DNA from 4 places in the Peribacillus sp. NPDC096447 genome. Region 4 is predicted to be linked to each of the others. Evidence: riboswitches for the same ligand, from Rfam matches in the RefSeq annotation. Region 4 holds a riboswitch; each other region holds the start of a gene.
The links. A riboswitch is a leader RNA that binds a small molecule or an ion and turns the genes downstream of it on or off. The one in region 4 is predicted to bind cobalamin.
Positions count from the first base shown of each region.

Region 1: linked by a shared signal. The riboswitch ahead of ACIQZD_RS10220 (ribonucleoside-diphosphate reductase subunit alpha) and the one ahead of ACIQZD_RS12685 ((2Fe-2S) ferredoxin domain-containing protein) in region 4 are both predicted to bind cobalamin.
Region 2: linked by a shared signal. The riboswitch ahead of ACIQZD_RS16690 (ABC transporter substrate-binding protein) and the one ahead of ACIQZD_RS12685 ((2Fe-2S) ferredoxin domain-containing protein) in region 4 are both predicted to bind cobalamin.
Region 3: linked by a shared signal. The riboswitch ahead of ACIQZD_RS25825 (ABC transporter substrate-binding protein) and the one ahead of ACIQZD_RS12685 ((2Fe-2S) ferredoxin domain-containing protein) in region 4 are both predicted to bind cobalamin.

Region 1 is NZ_JBIWEV010000002.1:671,576-676,904, reverse strand. It holds gene ACIQZD_RS10220 (ribonucleoside-diphosphate reductase subunit alpha) at 1-1,757, opposite strand, end outside; cobalamin riboswitch at 1,897-2,077, opposite strand; gene ACIQZD_RS10215 (manganese-dependent inorganic pyrophosphatase) at 2,371-3,300, shown strand; gene ACIQZD_RS10210 (hypothetical protein) at 3,405-3,545, opposite strand; gene ACIQZD_RS10205 (SulP family inorganic anion transporter) at 3,631-5,088, opposite strand.
Region 2 is NZ_JBIWEV010000004.1:473,727-479,055, reverse strand. It holds partial or broken gene ACIQZD_RS16695 (polysaccharide deacetylase family protein) at 1-591, shown strand, start outside; cobalamin riboswitch at 678-852, shown strand; gene ACIQZD_RS16690 (ABC transporter substrate-binding protein) at 1,018-1,983, shown strand; gene ACIQZD_RS16685 (FecCD family ABC transporter permease) at 1,946-3,001, shown strand; gene ACIQZD_RS16680 (heme ABC transporter ATP-binding protein) at 3,008-4,480, shown strand; gene cbiB (adenosylcobinamide-phosphate synthase CbiB) at 4,477-5,329, shown strand, end outside.
Region 3 is NZ_JBIWEV010000018.1:6,147-11,475, reverse strand. It holds gene nikC (nickel transporter permease) at 1-111, opposite strand, end outside; gene nikB (nickel ABC transporter permease) at 127-1,056, opposite strand; gene ACIQZD_RS25825 (ABC transporter substrate-binding protein) at 1,056-2,615, opposite strand; cobalamin riboswitch at 2,801-3,009, opposite strand; gene ACIQZD_RS25820 (hypothetical protein) at 3,850-4,299, opposite strand; gene ACIQZD_RS25815 (hypothetical protein) at 4,452-4,727, opposite strand; gene ACIQZD_RS25810 (hypothetical protein) at 4,798-5,163, opposite strand; gene ACIQZD_RS25805 (helix-turn-helix transcriptional regulator) at 5,256-5,329, opposite strand, start outside.
Region 4 is NZ_JBIWEV010000003.1:291,574-296,902, forward strand. It holds gene cobJ (precorrin-3B C(17)-methyltransferase) at 1-1,406, opposite strand, end outside; gene ACIQZD_RS12685 ((2Fe-2S) ferredoxin domain-containing protein) at 1,421-1,789, opposite strand; cobalamin riboswitch at 1,940-2,129, opposite strand; cobalamin riboswitch at 2,331-2,526, shown strand; gene ACIQZD_RS12690 (hypothetical protein) at 2,510-2,668, shown strand; gene ACIQZD_RS12695 (energy-coupling factor ABC transporter permease) at 2,703-3,446, shown strand; gene ACIQZD_RS12700 (energy-coupling factor ABC transporter substrate-binding protein) at 3,448-3,759, shown strand; gene cbiQ (cobalt ECF transporter T component CbiQ) at 3,746-4,522, shown strand; gene ACIQZD_RS12710 (energy-coupling factor ABC transporter ATP-binding protein) at 4,541-5,329, shown strand, end outside.

The DNA.
Region 1 (5,329 bases), on a different contig from region 4:
GCCTTGATTGTTAAGTAAGCGATCTTTTCGTATAAAGCATCGGCATATTGAACAGCCTCATCGGATTCCCAATAAATATTCTGTGTGGCAAGTAAATGATGCCATCCAAACGTTCCTAAACCAATTGCCCGGTAACGTTTGTTCGAGATGGATGCTTGTTTGACAGGAAGATTATTCACATCAATGACATTGTCCAGCATACGGATCTGAATGGGAATCAATCTTTCCAAAACATCGCTGCCCACCGCTCGTGGCAAGTTAATGGATGAAAGGTTGCAGACAACGAAATCGCCGCTTTTACGAACCACAACAACATCTCCATCTTCTGTTTCATATTCATCCGTGATCGTCGAAGGGCTTAGGTTTTGGGCAATCTCCGTGCAAAGGTTAGAACAATAGATCATACCTTTATGTTTATTGGGATTCTTCCGATTCACTTCATCGCGGTAGAACATATACGGTACGCCTTCTTCTAATTGAGAAATCATGATGCTTTTCATGATGTCCATCGCATTGATTTTTTCAAAGCTATAGTTTGGAAGCGTGCCATTTTCTGCGGCCTCGACAGCAAGTGCATAATGATTCCTGAAGCTTCCTTCGCCTTTCTTCTCGTCATAAAGATCTTCAAGTGAAAATCCAAGGGTTTGCTTAACGGTATGCGGATCGAAAAGATACCATTCTTTTCTGTCGCGTACAGCTTCCATGAATAAATCCGGTATGCATACGCCTGTAAAAATATCATGGGCTTTTAATCTGTCATCCCCGTTTTGTGTCTTCAAATCAAGGAAGCTCATGATATCTTTATGCCAGGCATCCAAGTAAATCGCTATGGCACCTTTACGTTGCCCCAATTGATCGACACTTACAGCTGTCTGGTTGAATAGTCGAATCCAGGGCGTTGTGCCGGAACTGTTTCCAGAGAAACCCCGGATATCAGAACCAAGCGAGCGAACCTTACCAACGTAAAGGCCGACACCGCCGCCGAATTTAGATACTTTTGCTGCATCGTAGTTTGATAGATAGATGCCATCAATGGAATCTTCAATTGCGTCGATAAAGCAAGAGCTTAACTGTCCATGTGTTTTACCTGCATTGGAGAGTGTAGGAGTCGCAACGGTCATATAAAGGTTGGACATGGCCCAGTATGCTTCTTTTATAAGTTGCAGGCGGTGCTCCGTTTTTTCCATTCGCATGATTTCCATCGCGATGATCATGAAACGTTCTTGCGGCAGTTCGTAGACCTTGTCCTTTTTTGGGCGGGCCAGATAGCGGTCGTTCAATAAGTAGATGCCTATGTAAGAGAATAATTTATCTTTTTCCGGGTCGATCACCGAACCCAATTCCTCAATTTCCGCTTTTGTATATGAAGATAGCAGTTCTGGTTTATAAATTGGATAACGCTGACCTTCCGAAAGCTGGGAGAGTTCTGTGATCAGCTCATAGAATGGGCCATAACTCTTGCCTGCATAACCTCGATTGGCTTGTGCATCCCTATACATTGTATTCAACAGTTCTGCTGCAGCAACGAATGTCCAATCCGGAGCATCGATATCCACACCTTCAAGAGCGAGCTGAATCAGTTTTTTTGATGCCTGTTCTTCGGTTGAGTCACTTTTGCGATCAAGCCATTTTGTAAAACGCTTTTTGAACTTTTCCATATCGAGACGGCCTTCGAATTCCTTCGATAACATCTCAAGCTGGATGGATTTCGTTTCTGTGTCATTTTCACTTATGGTAGAGTTATATGTTTGAGTCATTAATAATCCTCCTTGTTAACTTCCGCTAAAATAAAAAAAACCGCCCAAAGAATTGAGCGGATCAAACGATAGAATAAAAGAGCCATGAAAAAATAGCCGTTATACTATCGTTTCATCATCTCAATCCCCGAAGAATAAGAAACGTGAAAAATTCAAGGCAGGTCTCCTGACTCATGATCATCCTACTTTGAGTCCTTCCCGTATAGAGAGCTATACAGTGGGTTTCTCATTTCGTCACATTTACAGTTGCGGGGACAGTTCCGGGTTTACACCGGATTCCCTTTTCAGCCATCACTGGCACCTTGGATTATAAAAAATTCTATATATAGTTATTGGTATTGTTTGTGTAATCAATATCTAGTATTTCTGCTTATATTATCGTAAGCCATATACGATGATAATTCAACTAATATATTTGAAAAAAACCAACCCTTATCTATTGACAAAGTGATGGCAGAGGGTGAAGGAATGAAAGATTTTATTGAGGAATGGATAATTCAAGCGCTGATTTTACGGGATTTTGTGTTAAAATAAAGTGTCTAGTAAAGGTGGCTCTCCCTTATTGCGGTGAGGGGATTCGCGGAAAAATATTTATGAAAAAGGGGATAAAATCTTGGAAAAAGTATTAGTTTTTGGACATAAAAACCCGGATACAGACACAATCTGTTCAGCAATCGCTTATGCAGATCTGAAAAAGCAGTTAGGTATCAACGCTGAACCAGTTCGTCTGGGTGAAGTGAATGGTGAAACTCAATATGCATTGGACCAATTCAAATTCGAAGCTCCCCGTCTTGTGGAAAAAGTTGCAGGGGAAGCTGATGGAGTAATCCTGGTCGATCATAACGAACGCCAGCAAAGTGCTGAAGATATTGACCAAGTCCGTGTGTTGGAAGTTATCGACCATCACCGTATCGCTAACTTCGAAACGAGCGATCCTTTATATTACCGTGCGGAACCAGTTGGCTGTACGGCAACCATTTTAAATAAAATTTATAAAGAAAACGGCATTGAAGTTCCTAAAGCAATCGCAGGTCTTATGCTGTCTGCCATCATTTCCGATTCTTTATTGTTCAAATCACCTACATGCACGGAGCAAGACGTTGCAGCAGCTATGGAATTGGCTGCCATTGCGGGAGTCGACGCTGAAACATATGGTTTGGAAATGTTGAAGGCGGGAGCTGACTTGAGCGACAAAACGATTGCCCAGCTTATCACTCTTGATGCAAAGGAATTCTCCATGGGAATGGCTAAAGTGGAGATAGCACAGGTCAATGCTGTTGATCCGAACGAAGTCCTTGCAAAGCAAGCTGAATTGGAAGCGGCGATTGAAGCGGTAATCGCTGTGAAGGAATTGGACTTATTCCTATTCGTCGTAACGGATATCTTGACTAATGATTCTGTTGCCTTGGCTCTTGGTAAAGCAGCTTATGCAGTGGAAAAAGCATACGACGTGTCATTAAACAACAACATCGCCGTCTTAGAAGGCGTTGTATCGCGTAAAAAACAAATCGTGCCGGTCTTAACGGACGTATTCAGCAAGTAATAAATGAAAAGGGATGCTCATTAAAAATTTGGGCATCCTTTTTCTTTACATGCAAAAAAAAGACTCAACCATCCATTAAGGGTGTTTGAGTCTTTTTTCTTAATTCAGGCTTCCTTTTCTTTTTCATAGGCGATGACAATCAATTCTTTATTGGCTTCCTCGCCTAGTTTGCTTTCAAAGCTTTTCAGTTCATTCAATAAATCCGGTGACAGATTTGCTGCTGTATAATCCTGCTCGGGTGTCATGCTTTTCGCTCCTTTCAAAAGGAAATGATTCATGTTATCTATTTTGTCGGTTTGAAAAGTTTCTATTCAGCAGAATGTTACTTCTTCAAGATATTTTACTTTCTGAGGTGGCGAGTTTTTCAAGCAATGAAGAACTTTCTTCATCGAGTCCTTGCACTTGGACAGGTATTCCCAGAAGCTGATATTTAAGGATAACCGTATCAACAGCACCGACTGCTGAATCATCCCAAATTTTGGAATGGGTGAAGTCGATGACGATTGCATCGGCTTTTTCCATGAAGTCGAACTTCGAAACAAAGTCCTGGACAGAAGCAAAAAATATTTGTCCGCTGATACGATAAGTGATTTTCTTAGCCTGGATGTCTCCCGTTTTCTCTACTGCCACTTTAGAAATTTTAGCCGAGAAGAAAATCATGCTCAAAAGCACTCCGGCAAATACCCCTTTTGATAAGTCATGTGTATAAAGAACAATGAGGACCGTTACGATCATCACGGCTGCATCCGACTTAGGAGCTTTAGTGAGCCTCTTTAGGGAAGACCAGTCAAAGGTCCCGATTGAAACCATGATCATGACTGCGACAAGTGCAGCCATCGGTATTTTAATTAGGACATCATTCAATACCACGATTAATACCATAAGGAATGCGCCCGCTACAAATGTCGAGAGCCGGCCCCTTCCACCTGATTTAATGTTGATACCGGATTGGCCGATCATCGCACATCCTGCCATGCCTCCAAAACATCCGGCGATGATATTCGAAATCCCCTGGCCTTTGGCTTCCTTATTTTTATTACTGTCCGTGTCAGTCATCTCATCGACAATTTGAGCTGTCAATAACGATTCAAGCAGCCCAACAAACGCAAGGGCAATGGAATAAGGGAAAATGATCGCCAAAGTTTCGAAGGTCAAAGGGATGTCTGGAAGCATGAACATCGGAAGAGCTTCGGTCAATTGCCCCATATCCCCAACCGTCCGCACCGTAGCCCCCGTGGTAACTGCAACGATCGTCATGAATATGATGGCGACAAGTGGTGAAGGTATGACTTTCGTGATCAGCGGAAAAAGATAAATGATAGCTAATGAAACGGCTGTCATGACATACATGATCCATGTTTCGCCCACGAAATGGGTGAGCTGTGCCGTGAAAATCAAGATGGCTAAAGAATTCACAAAGCCAGTCATGACCGGCTTCGGGATGAACTTCATTAATTTCCCGATTTTTAAGACCCCTAGTAAAATTTGCAGCAAACCAGTCAATATTGTTGCAGCAAGTAAATAGTTCAAGCCATGATCTTTAACAAGGTCGACCATGACGAGTGCCATTGCGCCAGTGGCAGCCGATATCATTCCCGGCCTCCCGCCGAGGAAAGAGATGACAATGGCAATGCAGAATGAGGCATATAGACCAACCATTGGGTCAACGCCAGCAATGATCGAAAAGGCAATCGCCTCCGGAATCAATGCCAAGGCAACGACAATTCCCGATAGAACATCACCTCTAACGTTGCCGAACCATTCCTTTTTGTATGCAGATGTATTCAAAGAAACACTCCTTCTTCCTTATATATATGTGTGTTAATTTCCTTTTTAGCGCACTAAATTATAGCATGAGTCCTTCTTTCTATCTATATGGATAATTTAAACGACAAATCGAGGGCTATTCATTTCTTATCGAATGAAGGTAAAATGCCTAAAGAGGGAAGAACTGATACAAAAGGTGCTTGAGCCATCATGGGAGGGAACCAAGGCTGAAGAAGCCTCGATTCATCTATACGATGAATCG
Region 2 (5,329 bases), on a different contig from region 4:
ATTCCGTTCTCAGATGGCTTGGCTTCGGGAGAATGGCTACTATACATTATCTCCTGAAGAAGCATTCCTCGTTTTAACCGAGAACCGGATGCCAAGTGAGAAGTGCGTCTGGCTTACTTTTGATGATGGCTATACAGATAACTTCACGGAGGCTTTCCCGATATTAAAAGAAAATGATATGAAAGCAACTGTTTTCATGATCGGGAAGTCCATTGATAAAGGTCATCACCTGACTGAAAATCAAATGATGGAGATGAGCGGGAATGGGATTTCGATCGAAAGCCATACTATCAACCATTTGGAGCTGAACCGCATGACGGCAGAGCAGCAAGAAGCTGAAATGGTCCAGTCGAAGGGGCTATTCGACCGTATTCTCGACCAGGACACGACAGTGCTTTCCTATCCGGTTGGCCGGTATAACGAAGTGACTCTCAGGCTGTCAGAAGAAGCCGGATACAGATGGCAGTCACTACCGAACCTAGGGGAGCTTCAAGGGAACAAGGGATGCATGCCCTGCATCGAGTTCGGATTTCACCCGGGTTATCAGACGATGGGTTTGCGTCACTGATTGAAAATGCTTCAAATCATTGAAGGTGGGAGGATCATTTCGAACCTGTTCAGAAAAATCATATAATAATCGATTCTTACATGGTGTATAATGAAGGCAGTGAAAATTATATACATATGAACGATTTGGTGTCGTAATGACTTAAAAGGGAAGCTGGTGAAATGCCAGCGCGGTCCCGCCACTGTATATGGGAGCTGACGGCTGTGTACCACTGTATGAGATATGGGAAGGTGCCGTTGACGATGACCATGAGCCAGGAGACCTGCCAAAATTCGTACACCTGTAACCTACGCGGATGGGAAGGTGTGTGGCAGACCATAAGAAGTCCGTAATGATATTGTTGCCATACAAGCACCTTCCGTTTAACGGGAGGTGCTTTTTGTTTTGGGGGCATCTTCCGAGATTATTAGGTGGAAAGAAATTAAATAAAAAGATTGTGGGGAATGAAAATGAAGAAAATTTTTGGTCTGATACTGTTGATGTTGCTTGTTGCAGGCATGATGGTCGGCTGCAGTGACACTACTGATGAAGGAAAAGAAAAGCAGCAAACGAATCATGCTCAACACGAAGCTTTCCCGATTACGATTAAAGATGCAACTGGGGAAAAAGTAACGATAGAACAAAAACCGAAGAAAATCGTTTCGTTAATACCAAGTAATACGGAAGTGGTCTTTGCACTTGGTTTGGGTAAAAAGGTCATTGGTGTTTCCGATAATGATAATTACCCGGAAGAAACGAAAGAAATTGAAAAAGTTGGCGGAATGGAAATGAACACAGAGCTGATTGTCTCCATGAAGCCTGACCTTGTTCTTGCCCATGCATCAAGTGCCCATAATTCGAATGAGGGTTTACAGCAGCTTAAGGATGCTGGAATAGATGTCCTCGTAGTCAATGATGCACAAAGCTTTGACCAAGTCTATGAGTCTATTGAAATGATTGGACAGGCAACGGGAGAACATGACAAGGCAGATGAAATCGTTGCGGATATGAAAACGAAGCTCAAGGATATCGAGGAAAAAGCCAAATCCGTAAAGGAAGAGGATAGGAAGACTGTTTTAGTGGAAGTTTCGCCTTCACCGGAAATATACACACCGGGAAAAAATACTTTCATGAATGAGATGCTTAATATTATTTCAGCGGATAATGCTGCTGCTGATTTGGACGGTTGGGCAAAAATTGATGAAGAGTCGATGATTGCTGCAAATCCGGATGTCATCATTACAACATATGGTTATTATACGAAAGACGCAGTAAATGAAGTGACGGGCCGAAAAGGATGGCAAGACGTAAATGCCATTAAGAATGGCCAAGTCTTTGATGTCCATTCAGACTTGGTGACCCGTTCAGGTCCACGCTTGATAGAGGGAGTAGAGGAACTTGCCCAAAAAGTCTATCCGAACCTATTTGACAACTAAATGGACGGTTGCTTATTTGATTGCGTTGTTAATTTTGTTATTCGCAATGACGATAGGCATTTCCTTTGGTTCGGTGTCAGTACCGATTTCCGTACTTTTACAAATAATCGGCAAGGAGATCTTTCATTTGCCGATTTCTGCTGATCCGGATGTGATGCTGACGAATATCGTGATGAACATCCGCTTGCCGCGTGTGTTGCTTGCGGGTTTGGTCGGGGCATCGCTTGCGATTGCGGGTGCGGCATTTCAGGGGCTGCTCCGGAACCCGCTCGCTGATCCTTACACATTAGGTATTTCATCAGGAGCATCGGTCGGCGCCGTATTGACAATATTCTTGAATATATCACTGCCGTTCATCGGTTTATACACTCTTCCGGCACTGAGCATCTTATGCTCAGTGCTCACGATGCTCTGCGTATTGACTTTTGCAAAAAAAATGGATCGATCCATGAAAGTGGAAACGATCATTTTAACGGGAATCATTTTCAGCTCGTTTTTAAGTGCATTCATTTCATTGATGATTGCGCTGACGGGTGATGAATTAAGACAAATCATCGGCTGGCTGATGGGAAGCGTTTCAATGCGCGGATGGAATTATATTGCAATCATTTTGCCGTTTTTTATCATTGGTTCCTTTATCTTGATCATGAATACAAGCGAATTGAATGCGATGACTTTCGGGGAAGACCGGGCAAAACACTTAGGTGTGAATGTTAAGCGGCGGAAAATGTGGATCTTGATAGCCGGTTCGACATTGACAGGGGCGGCGGTTGCCGTTTCAGGGGCGATTGGCTTTGTAGGATTGGTCATTCCTCATTTTGTCCGAAAGTTATGGGGACCTGACCATAAACATTTGCTTCCGCTGTCATTGTTGATAGGAAGCGGATTTCTAATTTTGGCTGACTTTGTAGCACGGACGGTCATTGCCCCATCGGAACTGCCGATCGGGGTGATCACCTCACTTATCGGGGCACCTGCATTTGCGCTGATTTTATTAAAGAGACGGAGAGAAGGGTAAAAACGGATGCTTGAAGTTAAAGGGTTAACAGGTGGATATGACAACAAAGCTGTTTTGGACTCTGTCTCTTTTGATGTACATAAAGGAGAATTATTCGGGATTATTGGTCCTAATGGCAGCGGAAAAACGACGCTTTTAGGTATGCTTAGCGGGGTGCTCGATTATAAGGGCGGAAGCGTACGGATAAGAGGTAGGGATTTGAAGGATTATTCGTCAAAACAACTTGCACAGGTCATTGCTGTGCTCCCTCAACATTCCTCATTAGCTTTCTCCTATATAGTAAAAGAGACGGTCTCACTTGGGCGATATGCCCATCAGTCAGGTTGGTTCCATAGTTGGTCCGCAGAAGATGAAGCGATTGTCCAACGGGTTATGGAACAAACGGGCGTAGCCAATTTTCAGGATCTGCATTTTGAACGATTATCAGGAGGGGAGAGGCAGCGGGTGCTGCTGGCACAGGCACTTGCCCAAGAGCCTGAAATCCTTTTTTTGGATGAACCTACGAATCACTTGGATCTTTCCTATCAAAAAGACCTTCTTGATTTAATGAGGAAAATGGCAAAAGAGCAGAATTTGACCGTTATTTCAATTTTCCATGACCTGAATTTGGCTGGGTTATATTGTGATCGGCTGATGTTGCTTGAGAAAGGGAAAATTCAGGTTGTTGATGTGCCGAATGAAGTGCTCCAACAGGAACGGATTCAGGGTGTATATCATACGACGATCGAAAAACATCCACATCCCGCCCTTCCGAAACCGCAGATGTTCATCGTTCCGGAAAAGCATGGCCATGATACTATTCCATTGGAAATTGATGAATCTTATTTGACAGTCGGGCCTGAGATGATTCAATTGCATTCTCCGATCCCGCTTAGAACGATGTCTTCCGGAGTGACTGGTTCAGGGACGGGCTGGCATAAATATTTTGTGAATAGGCACGTCCATCATGGCTATGACTGCGAGGATCATCATGTTGAAATGGCCGATTATTTAAAAACTCATGGTTTTGAACCTCAGGAGACGGTAGGGATGATGACAGCTGTCTTTCTCGATACGGTTGCCTTCAAGCTTTTAAGAGCTGAAGATTTCTCTGTTTTCATTATCGTGACGGCTGGTGTAGGGAATGCCATCGACGCTTCTTTAGCTGACCGGCATTCTTGGAGTTCCGCTCCGGGAACGATAAATACATGGATATTCGTAAATGGACATTTGGCAGAAGAGGCTTTCATCCACAGTATAGTTACTGCGACCGAGGCAAAAGTAAAAGCGCTTCATGATTTGCATGTACTGGATAAGGTGACAAATACATGTGCAACAGGAACATCCACTGACAGCATTTTGATTGCGGCTGCTCAAAGAGGGGCAAAGCTTCAATATGCAGGCACCATCACTCCGTTAGGGAAGCTGATCAGTCGCGGCGTATATGATTGTACAGTGGAAGCATTAAAGAATAATCGGAAAAGGATTGAGGATTTATGATCTATCATCATCTTTTTGCGGTTACGCTGGCATTTTTCCTTGATCTATTAATCGGTGATCCGCCAAATTGGCCGCATCCGGTCAAATGGATAGGAACGATGATAAGCAAGCTGGATCTGGCATTCAATAGAGGGGCATATAAGAAACGGAATGGACTCTTCATGTTGATCATCGTCTTATCGGCGGTGTTATTGATTACGGGTCTTACCGTCTATTTGGCTTATCTAATCCATCCGCTTGCAGGTATCCTTTGGGAAGCTGCTGTCATTTCTACTACGATAGCTCAGAAGGGCTTGAAGCAAGCTGGGATGGATGTTTGCCTTCCGCTTAATGAACGCGATTTTCCTGAAGCGAGGCTAAAGCTTTCCTATATCGTGGGCCGTGATACGGAGGATCTTGATGAATCCGAAATCGTCAGGGGCACCGTGGAAACTGTAGCTGAAAATACCAGTGATGGGATTACAGCCCCAATGTTTTGGGCAGCTATTGGCGGTGCGCCGCTCGCTATGGTGTACAGGGCAATTAATACATGCGATTCCATGGTAGGGTACAAAAATGATAAATATGGGCAATTCGGCTGGGCTTCAGCCAAGCTCGATGATATCGTGAACTGGATTCCCAGCCGCCTCACCGGTTACCTGATGTTACTGAGCTCAAAATCCCGCTATCATGGATTTGGTGCTAGATGGAAGATATTATTCAATGACGCAAAAAAACATCCAAGCCCGAATAGCGGGTGGTGTGAAGCAGGCGTTGCTGCGATTTTGGGAATACAGCTTGGAGGCCGTAATATGTACAAAGGAATTGTTTCCGACCGTGCGAGGATGGGAGTCCCGCTTGTTCGATTGG
Region 3 (5,329 bases), on a different contig from region 4:
AGGATCATGAGGAGAAATCCAGGGGGCAAAGATTCCCACGAAAAAGATCAGCATAAGTAATCCGATCCCTACTATTAAGTTTATATCTAACCGATACAGCACCTTCTGCATGAAATAATCTTCCTCCTAACGAACTCTTAACCGCGGATCTACTAGAACATAAATGAAATCTACAATCGTATGAATAGCAACAAATAGAATGGACGCGAAAATAGCATAGCCTTGAATGACTGGATAATCGCGTATATTTATCGACTCAATAATATATCGACCCAAACCCGGCCAAGAGAAAATGGATTCTACAATAATACTTCCACCTAACATAAACGCAAAACTTGTCCCTATCATCGTCACAATGGACAATAAAGCATGCTTAAACACTTGAAAAACTAATATTCGTCTCTTTGACATCCCTCTTGCTCTAGCAGCTTTGACAAAATTCTGATTCATCATATCCAACATATTCGTACGTAAAACTCGAGCGTAAACTGTTCCCAACCCTAACCCCAGTGTTAGTGCGGGTAAAACAAGATGTTGCCACGTACTACGCCCCATAGAAGGAAGCACGCCATATTGAACAGAAAATAAATAAATGAATAAAAATCCAAGCAAAAAAGAAGGAACTGCGGAACCTAAAAGAGCCATAAGTCTGCCGATTTTATCTAATAATCCCTCTGAATAGATTGCTGTTGAAATTCCCAAAATAAAAGTAATGGCTAGCATAACTAATAAACTAGCGCCTGCTAGTTCTAAAGTAGCCGGTAATCTCTCAAATAATTCATTTACTACCGGCTTTTTAGAAACATAGGAATTACCCCACCGCCCAGTAAAAACATCCTTTAACCATTGTATATATTGACTCCCTATTGATTCCGTTATTCCTAGCTCTGTTCTTAATGAATCCAACGCTTCGTTTGATGCAGGAACATCATTCGTTTTTAACATAATCATAGCTGGATCTCCAGGCGATAACCTTAAAAGTAAAAAAGTAAGCGTAGCTACACAAAAAATGACAAGAACTAATTGAATCAGATGTTCTATTAAAAACCTAATCATTATTCCACATCAATTTGCGAATGATTATAGTAATACTCAATTGGATGAGCTACAAATCCTTTTAAACCGTCTTTAACAGCAAATACTGTATTTGGAAAAACGATATATGAATGCGGAATATCTTCATTAATTTCCTCTTGTATTCCGATAGCTAATTGATTACGCTCATCAAAATCAGTTGTTTGACTTAGCTGACTAATCATTCGATCGACTGAAGGAGACAAATATTTACTTACATTTGATTCACTATTAGGTCGGTAAAATATTTCTAAGAAGTATTGAGGATCACCCGTGTGTGCCGTCAACATACTGTACATCGATAAATCCCAATCCTCATTCGCTAATGTATCATCGATATTTTCTACTTGACGGATATTGACTTTCATTCCCTCAGCTAATAATTTATTCTGGATTACCTCTGCCATTACTGTTAATTCTGGACGCTGTGGAAACGTTAATAATGTCGCTTCAAATGGCTTTCCTTCTTTTTCCCACATACCTTTAGCATTTTTCTTCCAACCTTCTCGCTGCATTAATTGATTGACAGATTCAGTTTCTTCTTTATTTTCCACTTTACCAAACTGTAATACAGGAGAAAATGGACTATGCGCTACAGTCCCTTGCCCTTTCATGACAGAACTTACAATCTCTTCACGTGGAATCGACATATCTACGACTTTTCTCAATGCCAACTCTTTAAATAGTGGAGATTCCATATTGTACATCAGCATATGTGTTCTCAATGAAGTAGCTGTTAGCACTTCAAATTTTTTATTCTTCTCTAAAACAGCAATATTATCGACAGAAATATCGGTTGCTCCGTCTACATCTCCAGATTGTAAGGCCATTAATCTCGTATTGGCATCAGCGATAAATTTAATGGTCACTTCAGATAATATTGCTTTTTCTCCCCAATAATCTTCATATCTTTCAACAATAAGTGATTCATCTTGATTAAATTGTTTAATTTTAAATGCTCCTGTAAAAGCAGGATAGCTATCTTTGGCATCTATAGTCGCTACGTCTACAATGATTGTCGACGGGTCAGCTAAAGACGCTATTAAAGCCGCATTCGGTTGTATAGTTTCAATTTTCAATTCAGTATCTGATACTGCTTCCATAGACTTAATTTGCAATAGACCCTTCGCTCTTTGATCTTTATGCATAGAGCGCAGTAATGATTCTTTCACGCTTGAAGCATCCATTACTTTTCCATTATGGAAAGTTACATTATCTTGTAATTGAAACACCCACGTTGTGTCATTTTCTTGTTTCCATGATTTTGCTAGCCAAGCTGTAGGCTCTAATTCCTCATTAAGTTTAATTAATGTTTCCGCTGTTCCAGAACGCATGACCTCCCAGCTATCACTACCATGTGGATCAAGGCTTGCTGGACTCCACGAGAAAGCTAAAGTTGCCTTTTTATCTGAAGATTCTTCTTTTGTACCTTTGTTTATTGATGTTTCTTCTGTTCCTGCACATCCGATAAGCGCTAGAATACAAACTGCGAGAACCATCCATATTCCTAATTTTCGTTGGACATTCCAATTTTCTACCATTTTCTTCCCCCTATATAATTACTAAAAACAAAAAAGCATTTCTGACTATTTATAGAGGTCAGAAATGCTTTTAGTGATAAAGAAATAGGGTGCCTAAACATTTGGCCATCCAGCAATAGATGACATACGTACAGACATATGATTATCAGCATACTAACCACCTCCCTAAAAATCCCGTAGGTCTAACAGCGATGTTTAAATAGGCAGGTCTCCTGACTCAGGGCACTACTTCCAGTCCTTCCCAGGTATATCCCAGTGGTTTTTTCTGAAAGCTAACAGCAACATACTGCTTCCCAACACAGTGGCGGGTCCGTGCCGGAATTAAACCGACTTCCCTATTAAGCAAATAAAACTTTTTAAAGCTTCATTCGACACCTATTTTCTACATATGAAATTGTAAATATTATCTTTGTAAGCACTTACACTACTATCGAATAACATCAATATACTATCTACAATGATAATGATTGTCAATGGATATATATAACAGACACTATCTCCCTTTAACTTTCTGTGAAAAAGAAGGAAACTACATTTGAGTTTAGTGAAGATCATACCTTACCTTATAGGCCTGTTTTCCTCTTTTAAAAAGGCCCGTTAGGTCTTATAATAGCATTCCTATGGAACTACCTGCCCCGTTAGTTTCACAAGAGACAGATCCGATCATAAGCTAACGCACCCGTTAGTTTAAGTACACTCTTTCACAATCTTAATAATAAATAAATAAAAAAGTCGTCCTAAAAAACAGCTAATCATATATATTATTTTAAAGTAGTTGGTACAAGTTTTAAAAATTTACGGTAACAGAAAATAGTTAAAGTTAAGGGTATCAAATTCCACAGATAAAAATATGATCCATAATGGTTCCGTCTGCGGTTGTTATAAAACCGTCAGCGATTTTTATCACTACTATGGTCACCCATTTCTCACAATGGACATATAGATATAATCAGTCATTCACATATAGCCTTCGTGAGATTTCCTCTAGTGGTACTTCCCACAGTACACGGGGGATTTTTCGTGTGTAAAAGGTTTTTGATTATTACTGTAGTTTCGTGGCATACTAATTTCAGATGTCAAAATTGTCAAAATGCAACTATTGCAAATGCCCTGTATCAAACCTAAAAAGTTGATATGGGGTCATTTTCGTGTGTTCGGTCAACATTAGAACTAAATGAATAATATCCGGTTCGCTGATGATATGACTTACAGCGACTAAGGTTAAAAGCACCCATTAATTTAATAAAATAAACTTACGAACTAATTTGTAGTAAAAATAAAAAATTGAATAAGCAAATAAATAACTAACACCAGTCCAAATGATATTCCATTCATTCCTGTATACTATTTTTTCTAGACATACTAGTATGTACTCTCCAAAGGTTGTCACTAAAGTAAAAACTAAAAATGTAATAAGAATAGACATTTTTTTATAGTGAATAACACAAATAAATAAACAACCAAGTATAGGATAAAGACCTAAATCATACGGAATTCCAGTTAAAGATGATTCTTGAAATACTATATCCATCCTCCAAAAGTAGTTAAAACCCATTTCATTTATTAAAATACTTATTGCTACACCAATTGGATAAAAAATTATAAATAGCTTTGTCTGATTCCTAACCAAATAAGCACCTAAAATCCAAGGAAAAATAAACCCAACGATAATGTGAAAAAGCATATTTAACCTTCCTTTTTTTAGAATCGATTATACAGCTATTCTGCCCCTTTAGTTCCATAATAAAAGGAGCTGCTGAACAGCTCCTGAAATCAAGTAAAGCAAAATTACACTTTTCTGCAATCGCCCCCGATTGCGTAAAAACAAAGGCAAAGTTAATAAGGGCTATATTTATTAAAGGATATATATAAGAGAATGCCAACAAATATCATCATAATGATTGCCATAATTAAACCTATTATTGCTAAAGGTTTCTTCTCATTCTTTTTAAGTAAAGCTATAACACTCAAAATAATTGTTAATGTGATGCCAATATATTGAATTACCATAAAGAATTTTGGATATATATTGGTTAAAAGGGGATGTAAAATCAAGAATACTCCTAATCCAAATGAAGTAAAGCTTATCCAAGAATACTTTTTATCTTTCATATTTAAATCCCCTCGCATTTCTAAAATGAATTATCAAAATATTAATCCCTTATTAAACAATCCTGCCCGATTAATATTTAACTTTATTTTTGTTTCTAGCTAACTTTATAGCGAAGAACTGAGGAATCAAATTCAAAAAACTAACCAAGATTAATAATTGATATGGAGTTAGTGGCTTAAAATAGCCACCCCATCGTTCGTTCCCTGTCATCTCGCTGATAAAATAAAATGAAATTATTACAGATAATATATTACCAATAATAAGAAAGATTGAATTACTAACGAGTTTGCCGAAGAAAGCAAGAAGTGAAGTTACTACAATCATAATTAAATAGCCAAGCATTGAACGGTTAGCAAAATCTTGGTGCATTGAAAAATAAACAAAAGGAAAACAGTATAAACAGACTATTAGAATACCACTTACTATTTTTCTCATATTGTCACCTCTCTTTGTATATTTATAAATAGAACAAATATATAGGTTACATGGAAAACTTGGACAGCCGAAGACTATTATAGGTTGAGGTCTTATTCTTCATATATCCCTATACCTTTGTCTATCTCGATAGTCCCCACCTCTTGTAATTCATTTAAACGACTTA
Region 4 (5,329 bases):
AGAAATAAGTCGAACTTCCCTTTTCGGAAGACAATCCCGATATCATCCATCACAGCACTATAACAAGCCATCCCACACCCATTAAAACCGATGTTCAGTTCCTTGGGCATTTTCATTCCGCCAAGCACCCGGTGTATTTCATCCGCATAAGGAATGGATTCCGCTTTTTCACCATCACAGAAATCACAGGCTTTTAATGTCAGTACATCTCCAATCGGCGACAAAAGAAAGTTTGCTGATTGTAATTTCCCCGTAATGACTTCCGGATCCGTTGTCGGAATCTTTAAGACGATTTTATGATTTGGCGTGTATTCCATCGTTCCCTTTTCCCCGACAACTTCCGCAAGTGTCATCATTTGTTTGGGAGTGAATTGTTTATTCGCCACACCTGGACTAACGGCAAGTTCGAATACCGACTCCATTTTTTGCTGAACAATCGGCTGAATGGATTGCTTAACGGTTTGACCCTTGACTCTTGACAGGGCCTCCATTGCCATTTCAAAGGAAGCCGGCTTCTTTTCTGGTGCTTTTGTAAGTAATCCAACTCCTCCAGCGGACTCTGTTAAGGCTTCTTGATCTAATGCCCACGGTTCCGCTTCTTTTTGCAGTCGCTGATGCGGCTTCAATGTTTGCTTTTCCGAATTCAAAGTATATTTTCTCTGATAGCCTCTTGGTGTGATGATTTTGTCATCATATAAAAAGGTGGATGAATTACCGATAATGACGGTGGTCAACATTCCAATATCGTGATTCAACATATCCTGCAAATTGGTTATGACAATATCCTGCCTATCGCGATAAGCACTTTTCACCAACCCGACAGGTGTATCCGGCGAGCGGTAGCGAAGGAGAATTTTCTGTGTTTCAACAATTTGCCGGGTCCGCCTGCCGCTGCGCGGATTATAAAGTGCAATGACAAAGTCTGCCATTGCAGCTGCTTCAACCCTTTTAGCGATCAGTTCCCAAGGAGTTAAATGATCACTGAGGCTGATCGTACACGAATCGTGCATGACTGGTGCCCCAAGTAAAGACGCACATGAGTTGATTGCAGAAATGCCAGGAATGACTTCAATGCCCACTCCAGTTTCTTCTTTCCAGCCTTTCTCAATCAATACTTCATAAACCAACCCTGCCATCCCGTAAACTCCGGCATCCCCACTGGAAATCACCGCCACTTTCTTTCCCAGCTCCGCTTGTTTCACTGCTTCCTGTGCACGTGATACCTCTTCAGTCATCCCCGTACTAATGATCGTTTGATCTGTAAGCAATCCCTGAATGAGTTCAACATAAGTTTTATAACCAATGATGTAGTCACTTTCTTGAAGGGCTTCGACGGCACGTTTGGTAATGTGTTCAAAATTCCCGGGCCCAAAGCCCACGACGAATAATTTACCGTTTGTACTCATTAAGACATCTCCTTTTACGCTTTGTTCTTTGAAATACCCGTATGAGCAGGAAAATCTGGATTAGGGGTCATTTCCCCATCATAGAATTGATAGACCATCTGTGGAACAAACTCACCATCAGCGATATTACTGACGATCTGCCGACCGAAATCAGGCGTTTCCACTCGATACCAGTTTCCTTGGGGATAGGCAATCACAACGCAGGCATCCTTACATCTTCCGTTACAGCGTGTCCTGGTTGTATGGATTTTCAGATCCAGTCCTTTTGAAGTAATTTCATCGCGAATCGCTTGGGTTACTTCTTCCCCGCCCTTTTTCATGCAGCTGCTCCCATTACAAATCAACAGATGCGTATTTGTACCCGTCAAGTTCCAAGTAGTCATCTTCTTCCTCCTGAGTTCAGGGAAAAGGCAAAATAAAAAACCTTAACATTAGAGTCAAGGTTTTAAAAAAACTATATGATGAGGAGCCAAAGGCAAACATGCCAAATCTCCCAAAATCGTCATAGTCCTTCTACCTTTCCCTCCGAAAAGTATCATGCAATTTTAAAAGCAGGTTTCCTGGCTTACGCTTCATTTTACTTTGTCCCTTCCCGGCATCATGCCAGTGGCTATCGACAATTTCATCAGCGTTTACAGTAGCGGGGGCTGCATCGGATTATCACCGATTTCCCTATTATCCCTTGCTTATTAACACAAGGGCACTTTTAAAATGAAATATTTGGTTTTATTATACATTCTAACTAACTTAATCTATCATATAACAACTTTATCAAAATTCAATAGTTTATTCCGACTGTTTAGAAAAGTTTAAAAGTGTAAAACCAGTTAAAATCCTTTCCTTGCAACAAACTTCGTCCCTAAAAAAAAAGATAGTGTAGCTGGAATTATTTCTTTATGGTACACTATACGAGAATTTTCAAAATAATTACATAAGTTTCATGGTGTTGAATTTCTCGGAATTCAGCTTAAAAGGGAAGCCGGTGAAAATCCGGAGCGGTCCCGCCACTGTAAAGGGAAGTCCTATTACTTTAACTTTAATCCACTGTCAAATGAGATGGGAAGGATGTAATCGGATGATGAACCAAAGCCAGGAGACCTGCCATGAAGCGTGAAACTGTTTCAGCCTACGAGGATGGGCGTGCGGATCAGGCAGAATGGCCCATGGTTGGTTCATGCTGCAAAATTCCTGTTCATTACGCACTTCTTTCCTTTGAGAGAAGTGCTTTTTATGTTGGGCGCCGCTTTTCTTCTCAAGATTGATCAGAAAAATTTAAAAGTGTTGAAAGGAGAAAGAATGAAAAGAACCAATTGGAAAATTATTTATTTTGTCATCTTACTGCTTTTTGTCCCGAACCGGGCAATGGCCATGCATATCATGGAGGGCTTTTTACCCATTGAATGGGCTATATTCTGGTGGGCCGTGACGTTTCCATTTTTAATCTTGGGTTACCGGTCCATTAGGTCCAAAGTAAGGGAAAACCCAGAAACAAAAATGATACTTGGCCTATCGGGCGCATTTGTATTTATTTTATCTGCCCTAAAGATTCCTTCCGTTACGGGAAGTTCTTCACACCCTACCGGAGTTGGTTTGGGTTCCATATTATTCGGACCATTGGCCATGAGTGTCGTTGGCTCCATCGTTCTGTTATTTCAAGCTGTTTTACTGGCTCACGGAGGATTGACGACATTAGGGGCCAATGCATTTTCCATGGCCGTTTGCGGACCGTTCATTGCTTACTTTGTCTTCAAGGGCGCAACTAAATTGGGGTGGTCTTTTTCACTTGCCGTTTTCTTGGCAGCTGCTTTTGGAGATTTAGGAACCTATGTGGTCACTTCCGTTCAACTTGCTCTTGCGTTTCCATCCGAGGTAGGAGGATTCATGGCCTCTTTCAGTAAATTTGCAGGGATTTTTGCCCTGACCCAAATTCCCTTGGCAATCAGTGAGGGGTTTTTGACAGTCGTCGTGATGAATTTCTTGAAAAAATACAATCTAGGTGAATTGAAATTGCTGCGAGTTTTATCTAAGGAGGCCCGTTAATATGAAAAAAAGTCTACTGCTGCTTTTCCTGGTTGTCATTCTTGCAACCATACCGTTAATCACCCAACAAGGAACGGAATTTGGCGGTGCCGATGGCGAAGCTGAGGAAGCCATCACTAAGATCCATCCGGAATACAAGCCATGGTTCAACAGTATTTGGGAGCCGCCAGGTGCAGAAACCGAAAGCTTATTATTTGCGCTTCAAGCTGCAATCGGAGCCGGTTTCATTGGATATTTCATTGGCGTGATGAGACAAAGGAATAAGCAAACCAAACAAGAATTGGAAGAAAAATCGAAGCATGTTACTCATTGATAAATATGCCTATTTCAATGGGCTAAAGGATGTACATCCGTTGGAAAAGATGGTTTTTGCACTTTCCCTTTTGCTGTTTTCGTTAACGGTAAGGGATATGGCCGTTTCGCTCATCACTTTTACGGTGATGAGCGCTTTAATCATTTTTGCGGCAAAAATCCCGCTTTCCTATTATCTGAAATTACTTCTATTGCCAGGATTTTTTATACTATCGGGAACAATTACCATCCTTTTTTCTTTCACAAGTAAATTTACATCGATATCGAATATATGGTGGTCCTGGAAGGTCGGGAACTGGCAAATATTCATCAGCGATGACAGCGTCGGTACAGTGGCCAATTTGATCACTGTCGTATTAGGCAGCATCAGCTGTTTATATTTCCTTACCTTAACTACACCCATTACCGTCATCCTATCTGTGCTGCGAAAATTTAAAGTGCCTTCCTTATTGATCGATTTAATAGAATTGACCTATCGCTTCATCTTTATTTTTTTAGATACAGCTTTGGCCATTCACCAAGCACAAGCTTCACGGCTGGGGTATGTTTCATTAAGGAAAGGCATACGATCTCTCGGATTACTAATCTCGTCTTTATTTTTAGGAGTATTGCAGCGCTCTGGACAATTGACGATGGCCATGAACGCAAGAGGCTATCAGGAGAATCTTTCCTATATCGAGGATACTTACACCTATTCCTCACGCAATTGGCTGATCGCGATTGCAATATTAGGAAGCTTAATCTTTATTAATGGATATTTGTAAATTGGAGGCAACCCAACAATGGACGAGCATATTTTTCATATAGATGGCCTCACCCATCAATTCGCAGATGGAACGTTCGCTTTAAACGATCTGTCGCTAACGATTAAACATGGTAAAAAAATTGCATTATTAGGCAATAATGGTGCCGGTAAATCGACTTTTTTCCTCCATTTAAATGGTCTTTTACAACCTACAGCAGGAACAATCAGATTTAAGGGCAAGAAAATGAAATATGACCGTAAATCATTATTATCATTACGAAAGCAAGTCGGGATCGTTTTTCAAGATCCCGACTCGCAGCTCTTTTCCGCTAATGTACAACAGGATATATCGTTTGGACCGATGAATTTAGGATGGGATAGAATTAAGGTCCAGGAGAAAGTAAATTGGGCAATGGCCCAAACGGAAGTAACGGAACTGAAAGACAGACCTACCCATTTTTTGAGCCTTGGGCAAAAAAAACGTGTCGCCATTGCGGGAATACTCGCCATGGAACCCGATGTCTGGCTCTTGGACGAGCCTACCGCTGGATTGGATCCTTATTTCTCAAGACAGATCATGGCTCTGCTGGACAGTATCCACGCCCCTGAGAAAACGATTATCCTATCAACTCATGATGTTAATTTGGCTTATCAATGGGCTGATGAAGTCGTTGTCATGAACGATGGTAAGGTCATATACCAAGGGGACCCTATTTCCGTTTTCCATGATGAAGACGTTTTGCTGCAGGCACATCTGGAGAAACCGTGGGTTTTTGAAATGTTTCAAGCCCTTCTTCAATCAAGGAACCCTGCAGAAAGGGACTTT